DNA from 4 places in the Bradyrhizobium sp. CCBAU 21365 genome. Region 1 is predicted to be linked to each of the others. Evidence: riboswitches for the same ligand, from Rfam matches in the RefSeq annotation. Region 1 holds a riboswitch; each other region holds the start of a gene.
The links. Region 1 has a riboswitch for cobalamin ahead of XI02_RS41010 (TonB-dependent siderophore receptor). Riboswitches for the same ligand answer to the same signal wherever they lie in the genome.

Region 1 (5,500 bases):
GTCGAGCGCGATCTCGCCGGTGCGTGCGGAGACATAGAGCTCGGTGCCATCAGGGTCGCCGAGGCCGATCAGATAGAGCGGCCGCAACGGATCGAAGCGCGCAGTGACCGACCATTGGTCGCGCGTCACTGTTTCGATCAAGCGTGGCTGCACCGCGTGCGGATGATGGCGTGCGATGGCCAGCGCCTGGTCCGGCATGATGCGGTCGATCACGCTGCCGTCGATCGCCGAAATCGTGATCACCTCTCCCTGCCAGCCGGTCACCCGATAGACGGGCGTGTCGTCCATCATCGAAAGCCGCAAGTCGCGCGGATAACGCTCCACGCCCGCGATCGCCATCGCGCGATCGGGTGCGAGCTGCACCTTGTTCCAGGGCATGACAGGGAGCGCGGCGAGACGCTCGCTGTCGGTGAGGCGCGGAAAGGCCACGTACATCATGACGAGGCCGGAGATGAACCACATCGCGAACAGGAGACACGTCGCAATGCCGATCCAGCGATGGACGATATAGAGCCACCGCCGCCCGCGCCGGATCAGAGCGTTGCGCATGGTCAGAACTTCACGTTGACGGACAATTCGGCGGTGCGCGGCATGCCGAGCAGCCACTGCCCGGTGCCGTTCGAGGTCACCGCATAAACCTTGTCGAACAGATTGTAGAGGCGGAACGCGACCGTGGTGCGGTCATCCGGCTTCCATCTGATGCCGCCATTAACCACATTGTAGCCCGGCCGCAGCTGGGTGTTGGCAAGATCGGAGTACATCGCGCCGACGATCTGCACGCCGCCATAGACCGACCAGTCGGGTGCGAAATCCCAGGTCAACCAGACGTTCGCGACCTGCTGCGGCACGTTGACCGGGACATTGCCGTTGTAGCTGACGATCCTGCCGCCGACCACCTGGCTGTTGTTGTCGTATCTGGCGCGCAACAGCGCAAGATTGGCGTCGACGCGCCAGCCGTCGCTCAGCGCGAGCCCGATCGATCCTTCGACGCCGCGGGAGGATTGCTGGCCGATCTGCAATGCCAGGCCGCCGGTAGGATTGCCGGGATCGGGAATCGTGAGCCCGGTCTTGACGATCTCGTAGGCAGCCAGCGTCCACTCGCCGCGGCCGCCCCAGAACGACCGCTTGACCCCGATCTCGGTCTGCTTGCCGGTCGCAAGCTGGAAGGTTTTCTGCGAGACGGGCAGCGAGATCAGGTTGCTGACCGGATCGACGCCGACCGCATACTGACCATAGAACGCGAGGTTCTTGATCGGCTCGTAAACAAGGCCGGCGCGCCAACTGGTCCCCGACAGCGTCGTCTCGAAACTGTTTGCCGGCGTCTTGTAGTCGGTACGGTCGACCTCGGGGCGATCATACCTGACCCCGGTGACGAGCGACAATTGATCGGTCAGCGAGAGACGATCCTCGGCGAACAGCGCGTATTGATTGACGATCGCGTTGAAGCCCGGCGTCGTCGCCGTCGTCGTCGCGAAGAACGATCCCGGATCGAACACGTAGGGATTGACCGGCGACGCGCCGCCATAGGGCGAGTTGTTGGTGTGGGCGAAGTCGATCCGGTTGACGTCGAACCCGGCGACGAACTGGTTCGCAAGTCCGAACACGTGACCGCTGAAGGTCGTATCCATCCGGTTGCCGAGCTGCTTCTGGTCGTGGAAAATCTCGATATAGCTCGCGCGATCGATCAGCTGGGTCTTCGGATTCCAGGTGTAGTTCTCGATGTCGCGCCAGTGCCGCTCGCTGGTCAGGTAATACAACGTGTTGTTGACCTTGATGCCGTCGGCGACGTCCCACTCGGTCCTGAACTGGGTCCAGCTGTCCTGGTAGCGGATCGCGCTGTCCAATGCGTTGTAGTTCTTGAAGCGCAGCGCGTCCTGGATCGAGCCGTTGATCAGCGACGTGCCGAAATAGCGCGACGGACTGCGGTCGCCGTAGTCCTGCGACAGCGTGAAGGCGAGATTGTCCGACGCCTGCACCCGCACGGCAGCGGAGACCACGGCGTTCGAGGTCTTGTCGCGATCGACCCAGCCGTCCGACATGTTGCCGGTGGCGTTGACGCGGTACGACACATTGGGATTGATCGGACCGGTGCTGTCCACCGAGAGCCGCCGCGTCATGTTGCTGTCGAGCGAGACCTCGGCCTCGCTATGGGGCGTGCTCTGCGGCTTCTTCGGGATCACGTTGATGACGCCGCCGATCGCGCCCTCGCCGTACAGCACCGAGGCCGGGCCGCGCAGCACCTCAATGCGCTGCGTCGACCAGGTATCGTAGGGGAATGTCAGCGTGCCGGAGCCGATATAGAAGCGCGTGCCGTCATACAGCGTCATCACCGAGTTGCTGCCGGCAAAGCCGCGGGTGCTGAACGACAGGCCGCCATTGCCGGGCGCAGGCGTTGCGGTGAAGCCGGCCGCGTCCTGGGTGACGGCATCGAGCACGTCATGCTGGCCGCGCTCGGCGATGGTCCGCGCCGTGATGATCTCGACGCTGGCCGGCGTCTGCAGCGGCGTCAGATTGAGACGACTGCCGGTGCCGCCCTGCGTGGTGGCATTGAGCGTCGGCGATGCAGATCCCGATGCGCCTGACGCTGCGGCGCGCGGCATGTTACCGGCTGGTGCGGCCGTCGCGGGCCTCGGCCGTGGCCGCGCCGCAGCGGCCATGTCACGGCTGCGCGCCGCGGGCTTCGGCTTTGCGGTTACCGAAGGTGCAACCTCGATCGGATCGAGCCTGGTCGGCGGAGGTGCTTGTGCCGAGCCTTCGGCCGGCAGCAGCAGCGATGACAGGGAGCAGACGAGACCGAGGCGCCATTTGCGCGCAACGGGAAAGGACGGAGACATCAAACGACTCGCGGTAACGTGGCACGTCACCGCGAACGCGGACTGGCGCATTGCCGAAAAGGCAGTGCTCCGATCCCACCAGGACGCCCCCGCCCGATGTGCTCGCGTGTGACCACGACTGACGGCAGGTCTCCTGGCTCACGGGTCATCGCCTGTCGACGCCTTCCCGGGCCTGATAGCCCAGTGGCAAATTGACGAAAGGCTCGCCGTTTACAGTTGCGGGGACAGCTGCGGCATTGGGGTTACCCTCGCACCGCATTCCCTTTTGATCCCCGAAGGGAACCGTCGGCAAAAACGATAGGTGGTGCCGGCAAGGCTGTCAATTCGATGCGGTCGTCGCACACATGCTTTGCGGGATGATGCTGCGGCGATGACACAGCGGCATCTGCGGCGACGCGAAGACTTCCCTAGACCCGTCATCCTGAGGAGCCGCGAAGCGGCGTCTCGAAGGATCGACGGCCACCAGCCGGGCCGTGCATCCTTCGAGGCGCGCGGAGCCTGTCATCGGGCCGCGCTTTGCGCGAACCCGTTGGCGCTCCTCGAGATGACGGTGTGAGAATTGTAGGGAGCGGCCTCCCCAAGCTGTCGTCCTGGCGAAAGCCAGGACCCATAACCACCGAATTCGATTGAGAGTGCGATAGTCGCCTCAGCGTCGCACAACAACAAGCGGTTGGGGTAATGGGTCCTGGCTTTCGCCAGGACGACGCTGAATACATTCACATTCTCTCAGGATGACGGATTACTCGACGCAACCTTCCATGATCGCATCAATCTCCGCGCGCGAGAGCGCACCCATCTCGGCAATGAACACGATGCGCGTGCGCGGCACGCCGGGCGACGGCACGCCACCCGCAGCCAGGGTCGCGCGGCCGCCGGCGAGTTGAAACACCGTCAGCCGCCCGGGCTGCTCCACCGTTTCGAACAATCCCTTCGCCCGCGCCAGCTTCGGCGCCAGCCTGCCGATCGCCTGCTGCAAGCGCGGCAGCAGCACCGGCCGCTCCGAGGTCCAGCTCAGCGTCTCGAACCGATCGGACGCCGGCCGTCGCGGTGCGGTCTCGCGCGGCGCCGGCACATGATCGAGATCCGCCGGGAACAGCAGCGCGGCCGGCACCTCGCCATGCAAGGCATCGACCACCACGGCCGCCGGACGCACCGCGCGCACGGCGTCGCGGATCGCGACGCCCGCGGCGGCGTCAGTCAGATCGACCTTGCTCAGCGCCACCACGTCGGCCGCCCGCAGCTGCGAGCGCAGCAGCGCATCGTTCAGCATCGCCGCAGGCTGCGTCGCGTCGACCACGCAGAGCACCGTCTCCAGCGGCGCCTCCTTCCAGATCACGGGATCCATCAGGTTGCGCATGATGTCGGCGGGATCGGCGATCCCGCTGGTCTCGATCACGATGAATTCGGGACGCGGGTCACGCCGCAGCAGCGTCGCGAGCGTGCGCAGCAGGTCGCCCTCCAGCGTGCAGCAGATGCAGCCGTTGCTCAGGCTGACCACGCCGTCGCCGGCGCCCGCGATCAGCTCCGCGTCGATATTGATCGCACCGAAATCGTTGACCACGGCGGCGATACGCTTGCCGTGCGCATGCGCCAGCAGATGGTTGACGACCGTGGTCTTGCCCGCCCCGAGGAAGCCCGCGACCAGCAGGATCGGGACCGGCACCTCAGCCTCCGGTGACGGGCCGGCGCACCGGCCGGCCGGGACGCGCCGCGACATCGAGCACGCCATCGCTGATCAGCGGCTGGCCGCTGACCACGAGATGCCGCACGCCCTCCGCCGGACGATTCATCGCGGAGAAGGTCGCGCGGTCGCTCAGCGTCTCGAAGTCGAACACCACGACATCGGCGTCGGCGCCGGCCTGCAGCCTCCCCTTGGCCCGCATCGCCGGCGTGCTCGCCGACAGGATCTCGGCCGGGATCAGCGCGCATTTGCGGATGCCCTCGAGCAGCGACACTTTCTTGCGCTCGCGCACCCATTCGCGGATGAAGCGGGTGAAGCAGCCCGCCGAGCGCGGATGCGAGGTGGCATCGTCGGGCAGCGGCCAGGCGTCGCCGGTGTAGGGGCGGCCGTCCGACAGCGTCCACGGCATCGCGTCGGAGGCGATCGCGCCGCCCGGATACAGCACCGCCATGTCGAGCAGATCGCGATGATGCGCGTTGTTCTCGATGTCGAGCACGTGCCACAGCACCAGGGTCGAGGGCTCTTCGGCCTGTGCCGCCAGCAGCTCCTCGCGGCTGCCGAAGCGGTGACCGTCGGTCACGCGCTGCACCGAATCGTAGCCGAGGCCGTTGCGCTCCTCGAATTTCGGATCGCTGAAGAAGGTCGCCGCCAGCACGGTCGAGCCGGTGCCGTAGGGATAGGCCTCCACCGTGATCGGCAGGCCCTGCGCCTGCGCTTTCGCGATCAGCGCGACACAGCGTTCGATATCCGTCTTGCTCGACGAGTTGAAGTGGCAGATGTGCATGTGCGCGCCGGTGGCGCCGGCATAACCGATCAGGCGGATATAGGCTTCGGCCGCGCTCTCTGGATCGATCCGCGACATGTAGGCGACGTGGGTGAAGGTCGGCACCGCATGATCGGCCGCGAGCTGGCACACCGCGGTCAATTCCTGCACGCCGGCGCCCGGCGCATAGGCGTTGAGAATGCCGATCCCGATACCGCCCTC
Region 2 (5,500 bases), 1.6 Mb from region 1:
CCAGCGCGACGCGGCTGCGCTCGCCGCCGGAGAGTTCGGTGACGCGGCGATCGCTGAATTCAGTGACGTCGACCGCCTGCATCGCGCGCAGCACCGCCTCAATATCCGTCTGCGACAGCCGCGCCGGATCGGTCGCGCCGTGCGGGTAGCGGCCGAGCGCGACGATGTCGCGCGCCGGCAGCGGCCAGTGCACCATGTGCCCCTGCGGCAGATAGGCAAAGCGCTTCGCGCGCTCGCGCAGCGGCAGCGACGCCAGCGGATCGCCGCCGATCCGGATCTCGCCGTCGGAGGGAATCAGCCCGGCCAGTGCGCGCAGCAGCGTGGTCTTGCCGGCGCCGTTCGGCCCGACCAGCGCGACCAGATGGCCCGATGGCAACGACAGCGAGACATCGTGCAGCACCTTGCGGCTGCCGAGCGAGGCATTGAGCGCGGCGGCCGAGAGCAGCGTCATGCCACGCCTCCGCCGAGCGCGCGGCGTTCGCGCATGATCAGATAGAGGAAGAACGGCACGCCGATGATCGAGGTCAGCACGCCGACCTTGATGTCCGAGGTCGAGGGGATGATGCGCACGGCGATATCGGCGGCGAGCAGCAGCGCCGAGCCGGTGAGCGCGCTCGGCACCAAGAGCCGCGCCGGATCGTGACCGATCAGCGGACGCATCAGATGCGGCGCGACGAGGCCGATGAAACCGATCGTGCCTGTCACCGCGACCGCGCCGCCGACGCCGAGCGCCACGCCCGTGATGACGAGGAGCCGCAACCGTCCGACATCGACGCCGAGGCTCTGCGCCGCCTCCTCGCCAAGCGTCAGCGCGCGGAAGGCGCTCGCCTGGCTGAGCAGGATGGCGGCGCCCGCGACGATGAAAGGCAGTGCCAGCGCCACGTGCTGGAAGCTGCGGTCCTCCAGCGAGCCGAGCAGCCAGAACGCGATCTCCAGCACCACGAACGGATTGCTCGAGAGATTCATCACCAGCGCCGTCGCCGCCCCCGCAAAGCTCGAGATCGCGAGCCCGGCGAGGATCAGGATCAAGAGCCCGGCATTGCGGCCGGCGATCGCAAGCAGCGCGAACACGGAGCCGAAGGCGGCGATGATCGCCACCACCGGCAGCGCGTAGGAGCGCACATCGGCGAGGCCCAGCGCGATCACCAGCACCGCGCCGAAGGCCGCCGATTGCGGCGCGCCGAACAGCGACGGCGAGGCCAGCGGATTGCGCAGCAGCCCTTGCAGCGCCGCACCCGACAGCCCGAGAATAGCGCCGATCGCGAATGCCAGGATGGTGCGCGGCAGGCGGATCTCGCGCACGATCACCTGCGCCACATCGCTGCCGCCGCCGAACAGCGCCTCGATCACCGCAAGCGGCGACAGCCGCACCGGCCCGATGCCGAGCGAGATCAGCAGCAGCAGGACCACGAGCGCGAGCAGCGCCGCGGTGGCGCCCCACCGGCGCCGCGCCGCGACCTCGGCCGCCAAGGCAAAATCCTGCACGCTCATTGAATCCATGCTCTTACAGCGATCGCCGTGGCAGACAAGCGACACTCGACAAAAACCGTGGTCGTGCGGCCATTGCCCGACTGCCGCCGGATTGACTTTGCCGCCCGGCCGAACCCTAGATGAACATGACGGTTCTTTCGTGAGATGAAAAGGGAATGCGGTGCGGGGAAACTTCCCCAACGCCGCGGCTGCCCCCGCAACTGTATGCGGTGAATCCTTCGTCACAGGCCACTGGGAATCTCGGTCCTGGGAAGGCGACGAAGGGTAACGACCCGCGAGCCAGGAGACCTGCCGTCAGCCGTGGTCACACGCGAGGATGCCGGTCGGGGAGTACAGGCATGAGCTTCACCTGATGCCGTGAGCACGATGGTGAGACTGGTTCGCGGTGACGTGCCACTGACGTTGCCGAGGCCTCGCTTATGTTCTCCTTCCCTTTTCATCGGCGGCACCGCGCGCTTCTGCTCGCGTCGACGGTGATCGCGCCGGCTATCCTTGTCCCCGCCGCGCGGGCGCAGCAGGCGCCCGCTCCCGATCAGCTGCCGGCGATCGAAGTCACCAAGCCGGGCGACCAGAACGTCACGCGCGCCAGGCCGGCCGCCGACGAAGCGCCGGCGCCGCGCCGCCCGGCGCCGGGCACCACGCAGAGTAACAATACGGGCAGCGGCAGCGGATCTGGCACGACAGGGAGCGGCGTGGCCACCGGAACGGGTGGCAGCGGTAGCGGCCGCCAGTTCGCCGGCATTGTCGGCTCCTCCTCGGCCGTGATCACCGCCGACGACATCGCACATTCGCCGGTGCAGTCACTGCCGGAGATTCTCGCGCAGGTGCCGGGCGTGCAGCTGCAAACGCCCTATGGCGGGCCGAACGGCGCCAAGACGTCGGTCGACCTGCGCGGCTTCGGCGCATTCGCGACCGACAATACCCTTTTCCTGCTCAACGGCCGCCGCCTTAACGACGTCGACAAGGCCGGCTTCGACCTCACCACGATCCCGCTCGATTCCATCGAGCGAATCGAGATCACGCGCGGCAACAGCGGCGCCGTGCTTTACGGCGACAACGCGGTGGGCGGCGTCGTCAACATCATCACCAAGACCGGCGTCGGCGGCCCGCCGACGACGATGCGGGCCGAGGCCGGAATCGGCTCGTTCAACACCCGCATGGCCGCGGTCTCCGCGGCGCTCAATTCCGGACCGTGGTCCACCTCATTCTACGGCAACGGCATCAAATCCGACGGCTACCGCGTCAACAATGCGCTCGACCAGCGCAACGCGGTCGGCAACATCAACTACACCACGCCTGATCTCACCGCCTTCCTCACCGTCACCGGCAGCGACCAGAAGCTCGGCCTGCCCGGCGGACGGCTGGTCGATCCGTCGATCGGCGTCAACGAGCTGCTCACCGATCGCCGCGGCGCCGCGACGCCCTTCGACTACGCCAACCAGCAGACCGCGAGCATCACCGCCGGCTTCACCAGGACGCTGATCAACGGCGTCGACCTGATCGTCGACGGCGGCTGGCGACAGCGCGAGACGCAGAGCGGCTTCTTCGGCACGGTGCCGACCATCAGCTTCGCTTCGACCTACAATGACGCCGCGCTGCAGACCTGGTCGCTCACGCCGCGGCTCAGCGTCAAGAATGTGATGCTGGGGATGCCGTCGACGATCCTGACCGGCATCGACTATTACGATTCGACTTTCCGCGAGGCGCGCGGCGCCTATCGGGGCGTCGACCCGTTCCACATCTACAATATCGAGCAGCAGTCCGTGGCCGGCTACTGGCAGCACACGATCGGCGTGCTGCCGACGACCGACTTCTCCTACGGCGCGCGCGTGCAGAACACCAGCGTCTCGGCGCGCGATCGCTACGACCCGAACGCGCCGTTCGCGTTCGACGCGCAGGCGGCACCGCTCGACAGCAACGAGACGCAATACGCGCTGCATGTCGGTGTCGAGCATCGCCTGACCGACACCTTCTCGGTGTTCGGCCGCGCGGCACGCGCATTCCGCACGCCTGATGTCGACGAACGCGTCGCGTCGGGTCCGTCATTCGACCCGCTGACCTTCGCCCCGATCCCGCAGACGTTCCAGCTCAAGACCCAGACCTCGCAGGACGTCGAGGGCGGCTTTCGCGTCAGGACCAACCGCTTCCAGGTCCAAACCAGCGTCTATCTGATGGATCTCGAGAACGAGATCCATTTCAACCCGGTGCTGTTCTTCAACACCAACCTCGACCCCACCCGCCGCTATGGCTCGGAGACCAGCGCGGCGCTCAAGGTCAGCGACAGCGTCACCCTGCGCGGCGGCATGGCGATCACCCGCGCGGTCTTCCGCGAAGGCATCTGGGCCGGCAACGACGTGCCGCTGGTGTCGCGCTACACCGGTAATCTCGGCGTGACCTGGAATATCTGGCAGAACTATCTGGTGTTCGACGCCACGGTGCGGGCCTGGAGCTCGCGCATCATGGACAACGACCAGGCCAACATCCAGAGCCGGATTCCCGGCAACGCCACCGCCGACATCAAGCTGAGCGGGCAATATGACCGCTTCTTCTGGTCGCTGAGCGTGAACAACCTGTTCAACGCGCTCTATTACGACTACGCCATCGCGAGCACGTTCACGGAGGGCCGCTTCTCGGCCTATCCGCTGCCCGGCCGCACCTACATGGTAAAGGCCGGCGCGACGTTTTAGAGCTATCCGGTGGGACGGGGTGTGACTCCGCCGTACCCTCTCATCACGTTACAAGCGTCCGCAAACTGGAGTAGAATTCCGGCAGCTGATTTGACCCGTGCAGGGGAAACGCATGGCCAAGGCCGGAAAGACGAGCAAGGACGGCGCCAAGACCAAAGACAAGACCGACGACAAGTCGAAGAAGCCTCCGCCGCCCGCAGCGCTGCAGGACGATGACTATTACGAGGACGGCGACATCGCCACGCCGAAGCTCGACGGCAATGATGACGAGCCGTTGTAGGACGATATCCATCCCAGCGTCGTCCCGGCGAAAGCCGGGACCCATACTCCGCGGCGGCTGTCGTGAATGGGACTCGTCGTTCCACCATCGCCCACCAATAACCATTCGTGGTTGATGGGGTGGACGGCCCCCTACGGCATCAGTTGTGCCAGAATGAGGTTGTTGCAAATCTCAGACAAGGGAGCCGTCCGTGAGAGAGATTATCCGCATCGGTATGGATACGTCGAAGCATATTTTTGTGCTGCATGGGGTTGATGCAGCCGAGCAGGTTGTGTTGCGCAAGAAGCTGTCGCGGAAGCAGGTGCTGGATTTCTTCGCCAAGTTACCGCCGACGGTGATCGGGATGGAGGCCTGCGGAGGCTCGCAGCATTGGGCGCGAGAGCTTGGCAAGCTCGGCCATGAGGTCAAGCTGATGGCCCCGCAACTGGTGAAGCCCTACGTGATGCGGAACAAGAACGACGGGCGGGATGCGGAAGGGCTGTGTGAAGCGATGGGCCGGCCGAGCATGCGCTTTGTGCCGGTCAAGACGGCCGAGCAACAGGCCGCGCTGATGCTGACGGGTATCCGCGATGGATTGATCGCCCGGCGCACCCAGCTTGGCAATACGATCCGTGGCCATGCGGCGGAGTTCGGCCTGATCGCAGCCAAAGGGGTCGACAAGGTCGAGCCGCTGCTGGCGCGGATTGCGCAGGACGAGACGCTTCCCGCCCTGGCGCGCGAGTTGTTTGTCGTGCTGGGCCGCGAGTACGCCAGGCTCGAGGGCGAGCTTGGGGAGATCGAAGCCAAGCTGATGGCCTGGCACCGATCCGATGCCACGGGTCGGCGTCTGGCGCAGATCCCCTCGATCGGTCCAATCATTGCGACGATGCTGGTGATGAAGACGCCGGATCCGCTTGCCTTCCGTTCCGGCCGGCACTTTGCGGCTTGGCTCGGCCTCACACCTCAAGACCATTCCACCGGCGGCAAGACCAGGCTCGGCAAGATTACGCGGGCGGGCGACGAGGACTTGCGACGGCTGCTGGTGATCGGGGCCACGGCGGTG
Region 3 (5,500 bases), 3.5 Mb from region 1:
TTCCGGCAGAAAAGCGTACCAACGTGCGCTTGGTGCCCGTCCATGATCGCCCGGCACGACCGCCCCACATTTCTCGGCCCTGCAGAGCGTTGCGAAACTACTCATAAGTGACAAACCTTGGTGTAGATTTCAAATCTAGGCTATATCGGCCGCATACCAGGGCATGATTGAGCTACGCTGAGCTTGCGCCTTAACTGGGGTCAGATTTCGGCGGATGTCCCCGCCGTAATCGAACCATCGGCGCCCTCCTTCCGCCGATGGAAGTCAGCACGTTGCCTAGCAGCGTCGCTCCTCCCGGACACACTTCCGCCCGGCCGCTAAAGGCGGCCGGGCCTTTTTCTGCTCACCAATGCCTCCCACAATTATCGAGCCCGCAAATCGTTGACAGGCGACCGGCCTTCTCGACGAAAGACCAGACCAGGTCAACGGTCGGCTGGAGTGGATGCAGCGCGTAGTTCGCGGGCGGCGGAGACCATGTTCACCAGCGCCGGGCGAACCTCCTCCCATTTGCGCGTCTTCAGACCGCAATCCGGATTGATCCAAAGTTGCGAATCCTGCAGCCGCTTTCGAGCCAAAGCCACGAGCTCTTTCATCTCGCTCGACTCGGGCACGCGCGGAGAATGGATATCGTACACACCCGGCCCGATTTGATTTGGATATTTGTAGTTCCGAAACGCGTCGAGCAGCTCCATTTTCGACCGCGAAGTCTCGATCGAGATGACATCCGCGTCCATTGCAGCAATCGCATCGATGATGTCGTTGAATTCCGAGTAGCACATGTGGGTATGGATCTGGGTTTGATCGGCGACGCCCGATGAGCAGATGCGGAAGCAATCCCCGGCCCACTCGAGATAAGCCGTCCACTCCGATCGGCGCGGCGGCAATCCTTCGCGCAGCGCAGCCTCGTCGATCTGGATCATGGCTGCACCAGCATTTTCGAGATCGCCGACTTCGTCTCGGATCGCGAGCGCAATTTGACGACAGACCTCGGCTCGGGGAATATCATCGCGAACAAACGACCAGTTCAAGATCGTCACTGGTCCGGTCAACATCGCCTTCATCGGCTTCTTGGTTAGCGATTGCGCGTACCGCCACCACCCCACGGTGATCGGCTTCGGCCGTGAGACATCGCCAAACAAGATCGGCGGCCGGACACAGCGCGAGCCATAGGATTGTACCCAGCCATTTTTGGTAAATGCGAAGCCGGCGAGTTGTTCGCCGAAGTACTGCACCATGTCATTGCGCTCAAACTCGCCGTGCACAAGCACGTCGAGGCCAATGTCCTCCTGCCAACGTACGGCACGCGCAGTCTCTTCCTTGAGGAACTCGTCGTATTGTCCGTCGTTCATCGTGCCTCGCGCGTGCGCTGCGCGGGCATTACGAACCTCTGCAGTCTGCGGAAACGATCCGATCGTCGTTGTCGGAAACGCCGGTAGTTTGAAGCGCTTGCGCTGGATCTCGGCACGGCTGGCAAATGGACTGGCGCGCCGGCGCGTGGCCTGGTTGATCGCTCTCATCCGGATGGCGACATCGGCATCTCGGATCTTTGGCGAAGTCCCACGATCGGTGGTGACGCGCTCCGACTGCGCAAGAGCGCCAGCAACATCCTGATCGCCTGCAAGAGCGCGCGCCAAGGTCGCAAGCTCGCGAATCTTCTGAACGGAGAATGCTAGCCAACCCTTGATGTCTGAAGCGAGCTCCGTCTCGAGTTCAACATCGACCGGCACGTGAAGCAGCGAACAGGATGGAGCGATTTGTATGCGATCTTTGCCCAGCTTCGCGATAGCGGGATCGAGCCGTTGGCGCAGTGCCGACAAATTCGTCCGCCACACATTGCGGCCGTCTATCGCGCCGAGTGACACGACGAGATCACTTCGCTTGGCGGTAATGATCTGGTCCAATAACGCTGGCGCCCGAACCAGGTCGACGTGCAGCCCGGCGACAGGTAGGCGCAAGGCGGTGGGAAGATTGTCGCCGAGGCCACCGAAATAGCTGGCGACCATGATCTTGATGGCCGGCCCTTCCTTGGCGAGCCGGTCATAGGCATGTAGCAAGGATTGTCTTGATTCCTCATCCAGATCAAGAACCAAGCAGGGCTCGTCGAACTGAACCCAATTTGCCCCGCGTTTGGCCAATTCCTGCAGAACCTCGATATAGACCTGTATCAGGTCATCCAGGAGTGACAGTGGCTGGAACGCAGGATCAGCACTCTTGCCTAGCTTTAGGAATGTGACCGGGCCGATCAGGACAGGGCGAGTCTGAAAGCCAAGGGCCTTGGCTTCCTCATACTCGTCGATAGGCTTGCGAGAGGACAGCCTGAAAGTCTGTCCGCGATGAAATTCCGGGACCATGTAATGGTAGTTGGTGTCGAACCACTTGGTCATCTCCTGCGCGGGTGCGCCATCGCCGCGAGATCCGTGGCCGCAACTCGCACCCCGGCCGTCGTATTGTGAACCGCGTGCCATGGCGAAATACGTCTTGAGGGAAACGGGCTCGGCTTTCGAGGCGTAGACTTCCGGGATGGCGCCGACCATGACACTGGTGTCGAGCACCTGATCGTACAACGAGAAGTCGTTCGACGGAATCACGGTGACACCGAGGGACTTCTGGCGCGCCCAGTTCGCGGCACGTAGGCCGGCTGCGTCCTCAAGCAACTGCTGTTCACTAATTCTTCCGGCCCAATAGCCTTCGAGTGCGACTTTGAGCTCGCGTCTTGGACCGATGCGCGGCGTTCCGAGCGTGGCAACCGGAAGGGAGAGAAGAGACATAGCGCTAACCCCATGTTGGGGGCAAAGGCCATGGCGGACGCAGGCAGGAGAAGTCGCCCGAGCGACGGCTGCTTGGCGCACCACCGGGACACCCCGCCCGTGGATGAATATTTTGTCGGGGCAGGTCTCCTGGCTCGCGGGTCATTGCCGCCGTCCGGCCTTCCCGAAGCCGCGCGGGCTTCAGTGACTTTGTTGGACAGTGGCTCACCGCTCACAGTTGCGGGGGCAGCGCCGGCATTGGCACCGGCTTCCCTCTTAGCTCCGGATCAAACGGAAACCGGAGAACCTCGACGACTTGGATTATCGGCAAGAGAACTCGGCCGTCAACCTCTCAAATTGGTGCTGCGACCTCTCTTACGCGAATGCTCCTCCGAGGCCACGCTTGATCGCGACGTAGAAGCCATCTCCAGTCATAGGATATCGGAATGACCATCTCGGAGACGCATTGGCGTCGGGCGGCGGGTCAGATCTGTGCACGAGACGAATGCGCCCAGCACGAAGAAGCTCACGGCGCCGCGCAAGACGCTTGTCATGCGGCCCGGCTTTTGAACGATTCATCGAGCACGCTTCGATGCGCCCTCCCTTCTCCATTAATAACCATGGATCAGTGGCGAATACGCGCAAGAGGTATTCGCTTAATCCAGCAGCGTGCTCAGCGGACGTGTCGATGTGCGACCAGCCAATCCTGGTAGGCGTCACGCCGACGTTTTGGTGATACTGGCCAAAGCAAGCATATTGAATCACCACAACCAAAAGAGACCCTCGCAATGAAAATGGCTGTTTGGAGCGCCCTCGGCGTCTTTGCTGCTGCCGTCTTTACTGTCGGTCTGTTCGGCTGGATGGCAAGGCCTTTTATGAGCCGCCCCGTCAGACAGATGCTCTCGGAAGTGTTGAGTAGTTCGAGCCGAAGCTAGCAAGACCTGAGGCTTCCCTCTTGCCGGTCGACACGGCTGCGTGGAAGCGCAGCTCCTTGAATGTTGACTGCAATGACGAGCAGGTAGACGACGGCCCCTAACGTTGCGCGAGCGGAGAATGCCACGTCTCGTCCCCTGCTTGATCCGTGAAGTTCCTTAACATCGATTCCAAATCGCCCGCCGCTGAAGGGCGGCTCCGCGTTGGTGTAGGCCGCAAAGTGCCAAGCACAACAGGCTGGGGCGCCCTCGACATTCGTAGTAGCGGCAACGCCCCCGGATCACACGGATCGATGGCGGCATACCTGCTCCCAATTGTCGTCAAGACTCTGGCAGCGAGGCATTCGCCCGCTGTCGAAGATTCAGTGCGTGACAAGAATCATTCACGGAAGTCGTGGCGAATAGGCTGAATGGTAACATTAGAACGTGCGTAGGTCGGTAAGTCGACAAAGACAGCACAAATCTGCCGCGAACTGCCGGTTATTGCCTGGCACGAACAATGCAAGTCCTCATCATGTCCAGGCTTCTCCTCCTGGGCAGGTCCAGCATTGCAAATTGAGGCTTTGGCTGACCACTGAAGTTAGCGGCGCGTGACATCGAGGGACGGCGCCTGCTCGCGCGGGACATCGGCAGGCGCCTGCGTCACGTTGCCGCTAACTTCTTGCGATCTGCGCAAAGCACGCTGAGGAAGACGTGCCGCTTTGGATTGACGTGTGGATGATAACCAGATGAGCCGGAAGCAATGAAGAAAAAGTCTGGAAAGCGCGTGCTTTGGTTCTGTATCGCTCGGTCGCTGATCTGCCTGGCCGGGCTGGCGGCGACGAGCAACAATGTTCGCGCCAACGACCACACGCTTGTCGAAAGGGTCAAGTCAACGTGGCGAGCGCAAGATGGTGAGACTATAGAACAAATCATTTCCAAGGTCTCGAAGGTGGCTCACTTTGTGCCTCGATCGTGGGGAGTCGCTGAAGGAATTGACCGAACAGAGTACGTTTATTTTTCATGGACCAGGCACCCGGACAACAGATCAGACGAACAGTACGCTATCACTTGGAAGATCGCGACTGACGGGACGATTAAACTTGCATCGACATATGCAAAGCCGATTGAATTGGGCTGGCGCGCCTTGGCGCTCTCGTTGATCGCCAGTGAGGTTACAGATGGCGAAAGGGACGCGAATCTTCACTTTCTGCATGATCCGGCCAACTTCAACTTCGTGACGACTGCGCAAGGCAAGCTCGGCAATCTTCTGCGGCACGGCCGCTGCCATATCATTGAACCCGTTGTAGTGGATTACGTGTCGAAACCCAATGCCAAGCCGACCGAGAAGGGCGATCTGTGGCGCGTTCTGCTTTTGGTGAACTGTAACATCCCAGGCCCCCATTATTTTACCCACAACGGCGTCATCACTTTCGAGAAGAGCGAGGGACAAGATTGGGAGCCGCAATCTTCCTTCGCTAAGCGTATCGCGGCCTATCCTCCAGGCTCCTGGTTCGATCGGATAGAGCCAAGTGAACGGGAAGCAATAGAGAGGGCGCGAAAGGCCTCGGCCAATGGTCACACAAAGCAAGATCGCGGCGCAGCTCCTTGACGCTGAGCGCCTCGGAGTAGCAGCAAAGCACACGCGTTCGGAAGCGCTGACTTGTCCTGTAACGTTTTTGCGACAAACCGCCAGCCTCTCGCAGCTCGTCATAGGGCAGTACCGTTGCTCTCGGCCCATTCCGCGAAGCAAGCGATGCCTTGACCAGGCGCGCACGTGCCAGCTTACGAGAGCCGGTTAGCCCTCCCCGCTCACATGCAGCGAGCGGACGCCAATCTGCG
Region 4 (5,500 bases), 4.5 Mb from region 1:
GCTGAAACTCTATCGCTACGCCATGGTGCTGTTGGCTGCGGCGTTCGTCGCCCTGGCGCTGGCGTGAAGGAGCGACGCATGCGGGAGCACGGCGGGAATCTTGATGTCGCCCAGCAGCGCTTCGGCGGCGCCGCGGACGACTGGATCGACCTGTCGACCGGGATTAATCGGGTGCCGTATCCCCTGGTCGATGTCGAGCCGCGGCACTGGAGCGCGTTGCCGTCGCGATCCGATCTTGAATCGCTGCACGCCGCCGCGCGGCAGCCCTACGGCACCGACGCACCGATGGTGGCGATGGGCGGTGCGCAGGCCGCCATTCAGTTGCTGCCGCATCTGGCGCTCAAGGGGCGGGCGCGGATCCTGGCGCCGACCTACAATGAGTATGCCGCGGTGTTGTCGGCCGCCGGCTGGGACGTCGCCGAGATGTCCGATCTCGCCGCGCTCGCGGGAGCGGACATTGCCGTCGTCGTCAATCCGAACAATCCCGATGGACGACGCCACGACCGGCAGGAGTTGCTGGCGCTGTTGCCGCGCGTTGGCCGGCTCGTCATCGACGAGAGTTTTGTGGACGCCGTTCCTGACCTGTCTCTTGCACCGGAAGCAGGACGCGCCGGGCTCCTGATCCTGCGCTCATTCGGCAAGTTTTACGGACTTGCCGGCTTGCGGCTCGGCTTCGCTGTCGGCAGCGAGGCAGACATCGCCGCGCTTGCCGCGATGGCGGGCCCATGGCCGGTTTCGGGCGCCGCGATTGCGATCGGACGGCGCGCGTTGCTCGATCGCGACTGGGCCAAGGCCACGGCCGCGCGGCTCGCGGACGACTGCGTCAGGCTCGACGCGGCGGCGCGATCGCAGGGCTGGACGCTGCTCGGCGGCACGCTGTTGTTCCGGCTCTACGAGACCGGCGATGCGTTGGCCGCGCAGGCGAAGCTTGCGCGTGCACAGATCTGGTCGCGGGTTTTCCAGCAGAAACCGGGATGGCTGCGCCTCGGCTTGCCGGGCAGCGAGGCCGAATGGTCTCGTCTTTCCGCCGTGCTGCCCGTTTAACGCACCAGCGCGAGCAGGCCGTCGACATCGAGATGGGTCTCGATGTGCTTGGCAAGCGCATCGAGTGCGGTCTCGACCCTGGCGCCGTAGGGCTGATCAGCCGCCGCGATGTCGAGTTGCGCGAGGAAAGCCTTGCGAAATTCGTCCGAGGCGAACAGGCCGTGCAGATAGCTGCCGTGAACGCGCCCGTTGGCAGAAACCGCGCCCTCAGCCGTACCGTCGAGTGATGCAAAAGGCCGCGCGCGATCGGGGCCATCGGTGCGGCCGATATGGATCTCGTAGGCGCTGATCGGCTGGCTGGTCGCGGCATGCACCGCGCTGACGCGCGTCAGCGTCTTCTGTTCGGTCATGGTGGTCGTGACATCGAGCAGCCCGAGACCGCGCGTTTCGCCGGCAGGACCTTCGATCCCATCGGGATCGGCGACGCTGTGTCCGAGCATCTGGTAGCCGCCGCACAGGCCGAGGACATGGCCGCCGCGGCGATGATGCGCCAGGAGGTCGATGTCCCAGCCCTGCGCGCGCAGGAAGGCGAGATCGCCGCGGGTCGATTTCGAGCCGGGCAGGATGACGAGCTTCGCATCACCCGGGATGGCTTCGCCTGGACGTACCATCACGAGATCGACGCCGGGCTCGAGCTTCAGCGGATCGAGGTCGTCGAAATTGGCGATCCGCGACAGCGCCAGGAACGCGATCTTGCACTGACCGGGCTTGCGTGCCTCGCCGAGCCCGAGCGCATCTTCGGCCGGAAGTTCGCCGGCACGGACGAACCAGGGCAGCACGCCAAAGCCGCGCCAGGCGGTGCGGGCTTCGATCAGGCGGTAGCCGTCGTCGAACAATGTCGGATCGCCGCGGAATTTGTTGATGACAAAGCCCTGGATCATCGCGGCATCATCAGGATCGATCACCGTCTTGATGCCGACGAGCTGCGCGATCACGCCGCCGCGGTCGATGTCGCCGACCAGCACCACCGGCACGTCGGCCCGGCGTGCAAAGCCCATATTGGCGATGTCGGCTTTGCGTAAGTTGACCTCGGCGGGGCTGCCGGCGCCCTCCACCAGCACCAGATCGGCGCGCTGCTTCAGGCGCGCAAAACTCTCCAGCACCGCGCCCATCAGCGACGGTTTCATGCCGGCATATTCGCGCGCGCGTGCGGTGGCGATCCGTTTGCCGTGCACGATGATCTGGGCGCCGACATCGCTCTCGGGCTTGAGCAGCACCGGGTTCATGTCGGTGTGCGGCTCGACGCCGGCGGCAAGCGCCTGCACGGCCTGCGCGCGGCCGATCTCGCCGCCGTCGACGGTCACGGCCGCATTGTTCGACATGTTCTGCGGCTTGAACGGCAGCACGCGCAGGCCGCGCCGTCTGGCCGCGCGCGCAAGGCCGGCGACGATGAGCGATTTGCCCACGTCCGAGCCGGCTCCCTGGATCATCAATGCGCGCGCCATGGTGCTGTCTGTCAGAACTCGACGCCTGGCTGGGCCTTGATGCCGGAGCGGAACGGATGCTTCACCAGCGTCATCTCGGTGACGAGATCGGCGATCTCGATCAGTTCGTCCTTGGCGTTGCGCCCGGTGAGCACGACATGGGTCATCGGCGGCTTCGACGTCGTCAGGAAGTCGACGACATCGGCGATCGCGAGATAATCGTAGCGTAGCGCGATGTTGATCTCGTCGAGCACGACCATGCGCAGGCTCGGGTCTGCGATCAGCTGCTTGGCCTTCTCCCAGCCCGCTTGCGCTGCCGCGATGTCGCGGGCGCGATCCTGCGTCTCCCAGGTAAAGCCTTCGCCCATCGCGTGAAACTGACAGAGATCGCCGAAATGCCCGGTAAGCAGGCGGCGCTCGCCGGTATCCCAGGCGCCCTTGATGAACTGCACCACGGCGCAGGGAAAGCCGTGCGCCACACAGCGCACGATCATGCCGAAGGCGGAGGAGGATTTTCCTTTGCCGGCGCCGGTATGGACGATGATCAGACCCTTTTCGCCGCTCTTGGTCGCCATGATGCGGTCGCGGGCGGCCTTCTTTTTCGCCATCTTGTCCGCGTGGCGCGCATCCAGCGAAGAATCGGTGCCGATGGCGCCGTCCGCAGCGTCGTTTCCATCTGAAGTCATTACGTTCCTTCGGCTTGACAAGTGCGAGGCTTGGACGAATGGTGGTCCTGCGTTGGTTCCTGTCCTACGACAGGCGAAGAGGGAATGCGATAGGGCGATGACCGCAAGGTTCGCCCGAAGCGCAGCCGCCCCCGCGACCGTGACCGGAGAGATGCCCAAGCCACTGATTCCATATGGAGTCGGGAAGGCGGGCATCGAAGGGTAAAACCTGCTCCGCAAGCCGGGAGACCTGCCAACGCAGCATGTTGTGAGACCGGCGGACGGGGTGTTCCGCGACGGGGAACGAACCTGTCCAAAATCGGTTCGTGTGCCTCATCGCTCCCGCCGTCAATCCAGGAAGGGCGATGAGCGTTACACTCCATGTCTGCATCACCTGCCGCGCCGGCCAGACGCCGGCGGAAGGTGAGCTCGCGCCCGGTGCGCGCCTGCATGCCGCGCTCGTCGAGGCCGGCGTGCCCGATGACGTCAATCTGGTTCCCGTCGCATGCCTGTCGGCCTGCAGCCAGGGTTGCTCGGTCGCGCTCAGCGCGCCGGGGCGATGGTCCTATGTCTACGGCCGACTGTCCGCTGATAATGCCGCGGATGTGATCGCCGGTGCCTCCGCCTATGCGGCGGCGCCTGACGGCATCGTGCCGTGGCGCAGCCGTCCGGAGATCTTCCGCAAGCAATCGCTCGCCCGCATTCCACCTCTTCCCGTCGTGCCGGAGGCCGCAGAATGACCACGCTCGCCAAAATTCCGGTCACCGTCGTGACCGGCTTTCTCGGCTCCGGCAAGACGACGCTGATCCAGCATCTGATCCGCAATGCCAACGGCAAGAAACTCGCAGTGCTGGTCAACGAATTCGGCAGCGAAGGCGTCGATGGCGACATCCTGAAGTCGTGCGCCGACGCCAATTGCCCGGCCGAGAACATCGTCGAGCTCGCCAATGGCTGCATCTGCTGCACGGTCGCCGACGATTTCATCCCGGCGATGGAGCAGTTGCTGGCGCGGAACGTGAAGCCCGATCATATCGTGATCGAGACCTCGGGGCTCGCCCTGCCGAAGCCGCTGTTGAAAGCGTTCGACTGGCCGGAGATCCGCTCGCGGATCACGGTCGACGGCGTGATCGCGCTGGCCGATGCGGAGGCTGTCGCCGCCGGCCGGTTTGCGCCTGATCCGGCCGCGGTGGACGCGCAGCGCGCAGCGGACGACAATCTCGACCACGAGACGCCGCTGTCCGAAGTGTTCGAGGACCAGATTGCCTGCGCCGATCTCGTGCTGCTGACCAAGGCCGACCTTGCCGGGGCGGAGGGGATCAAGGCAGCGAAAGCGGTGATCGGGGCCGAGATGCCGCGCGAGGTGCCGATGCTGCCCGTCGTCGACGGCACGATCGACGCGCGCGTGATCCTCGGCCTCGAGGCGGCGGCGGAAAACGATCTCGCGGCGCGGCCGTCGCATCACGATGGCGAGGAGGAACACGAGCACGACGATTTCAATTCCGTCGTGATCGATCTTCCGGAAGTTTCGGATGTCGACGCGCTGGTCGCCTCGATCAAGGGACTGGCGCGTGAGCAGAACGTGCTGCGCGCCAAGGGCTACATCGCGGTCGAAGGCAAGCCGATGCGGCTGCTGGTGCAATCGGTCGGCGAACGGGTGCGGCATCAGTTCGACATGCCCTGGGGCGCACGGGCGCGGCAGTCGAAGCTCGTCGTGATCGGCGAACATGCGGACATCGATGAAGCCGCGATCAGGGCACGGCTTGGTGTCTGATGCACGTCGTCTTCCGCGAGAGCCGCGGCCTTGAGGAGACCGCGACGCCTAGGGACCTCGGCCAGGATCCGGCCGATCTCGTGGTGTTGTCGTTTTCCGACAGCGATCTTGCTGCCTTCGCGGCCGGCTGGCGGCGCGGCCGCGCTGCGTTGCCGTCGCTGCGGCTCGCCAATCTCGCGGAGCTGCGCCATCCGCTGTCGGTCGATACCTATATCGAGCGGACGCTCTCGCACGCCCGCGGCATTTTGGTGCGGCTGATCGGCGGCGAGCCCTATTGGTCATACGGGCTGGCTGCGGTGCATCGGCTGGCGAAGGAGCGCGGCATTGCCTTGGTCGTGCTGCCGGCCGATGGTCGCGACGATTTGCGGCTGGATGGATTCTCGACCTTGCCGGTCTCGACGCTGCGCCGTCTCAAGGTGCTGTGCGACAAGGGCGGCCCCGTTGCCGCGCAGGCCGTGATCGCGCAACTGGCGCTGGCGTCCGGACTTTATGCCGGGCCTGTGGTCGGCGAGATCGATCTTCCGGAGATCGGCGTCTACGATTCCCGGCGCGGTGCCATCGCGGCGTTGCCGGCACCGGACGGCCGGCCGCGCGTG

Region 2: another riboswitch for cobalamin. It lies ahead of XI02_RS03310 (TonB-dependent receptor); the one in region 1 lies ahead of XI02_RS41010 (TonB-dependent siderophore receptor).
Region 3: another riboswitch for cobalamin. It lies ahead of metE (5-methyltetrahydropteroyltriglutamate--homocysteine S-methyltransferase); the one in region 1 lies ahead of XI02_RS41010 (TonB-dependent siderophore receptor).
Region 4: another riboswitch for cobalamin. It lies ahead of XI02_RS16995 (DUF1636 domain-containing protein); the one in region 1 lies ahead of XI02_RS41010 (TonB-dependent siderophore receptor).

Annotation. Positions count from the first base shown of each region.
Region 1 covers NZ_CP030036.1:8,671,373-8,676,872, forward strand. Annotated here, with positions in the region: gene XI02_RS41005 (PepSY domain-containing protein) at 1-549, opposite strand, end outside; gene XI02_RS41010 (TonB-dependent siderophore receptor) at 552-2,834, opposite strand; cobalamin riboswitch at 2,940-3,136, opposite strand; gene XI02_RS41015 (GTP-binding protein) at 3,574-4,497, opposite strand; gene XI02_RS41020 (amidohydrolase family protein) at 4,499-5,500, opposite strand, start outside.
Region 2 covers NZ_CP030036.1:741,914-747,413, reverse strand. Annotated here, with positions in the region: gene XI02_RS03320 (ABC transporter ATP-binding protein) at 1-451, opposite strand, end outside; gene XI02_RS03315 (iron ABC transporter permease) at 448-1,491, opposite strand; cobalamin riboswitch at 1,604-1,802, shown strand; gene XI02_RS03310 (TonB-dependent receptor) at 1,911-4,178, shown strand; gene XI02_RS03305 (hypothetical protein) at 4,291-4,458, shown strand; gene XI02_RS03300 (IS110 family transposase) at 4,649-5,500, shown strand, end outside.
Region 3 covers NZ_CP030036.1:2,641,272-2,646,771, reverse strand. Annotated here, with positions in the region: gene metE (5-methyltetrahydropteroyltriglutamate--homocysteine S-methyltransferase) at 423-2,768, opposite strand; cobalamin riboswitch at 2,870-3,073, opposite strand; gene XI02_RS12120 (hypothetical protein) at 4,422-5,270, shown strand.
Region 4 covers NZ_CP030036.1:3,738,156-3,743,655, forward strand. Annotated here, with positions in the region: gene cbiB (adenosylcobinamide-phosphate synthase CbiB) at 1-67, shown strand, start outside; gene cobD (threonine-phosphate decarboxylase CobD) at 79-1,044, shown strand; gene XI02_RS16985 (cobyric acid synthase) at 1,041-2,489, opposite strand; gene cobO (cob(I)yrinic acid a,c-diamide adenosyltransferase) at 2,501-3,154, opposite strand; cobalamin riboswitch at 3,191-3,406, shown strand; gene XI02_RS16995 (DUF1636 domain-containing protein) at 3,499-3,873, shown strand; gene cobW (cobalamin biosynthesis protein CobW) at 3,870-4,904, shown strand; gene cobN (cobaltochelatase subunit CobN) at 4,904-5,500, shown strand, end outside.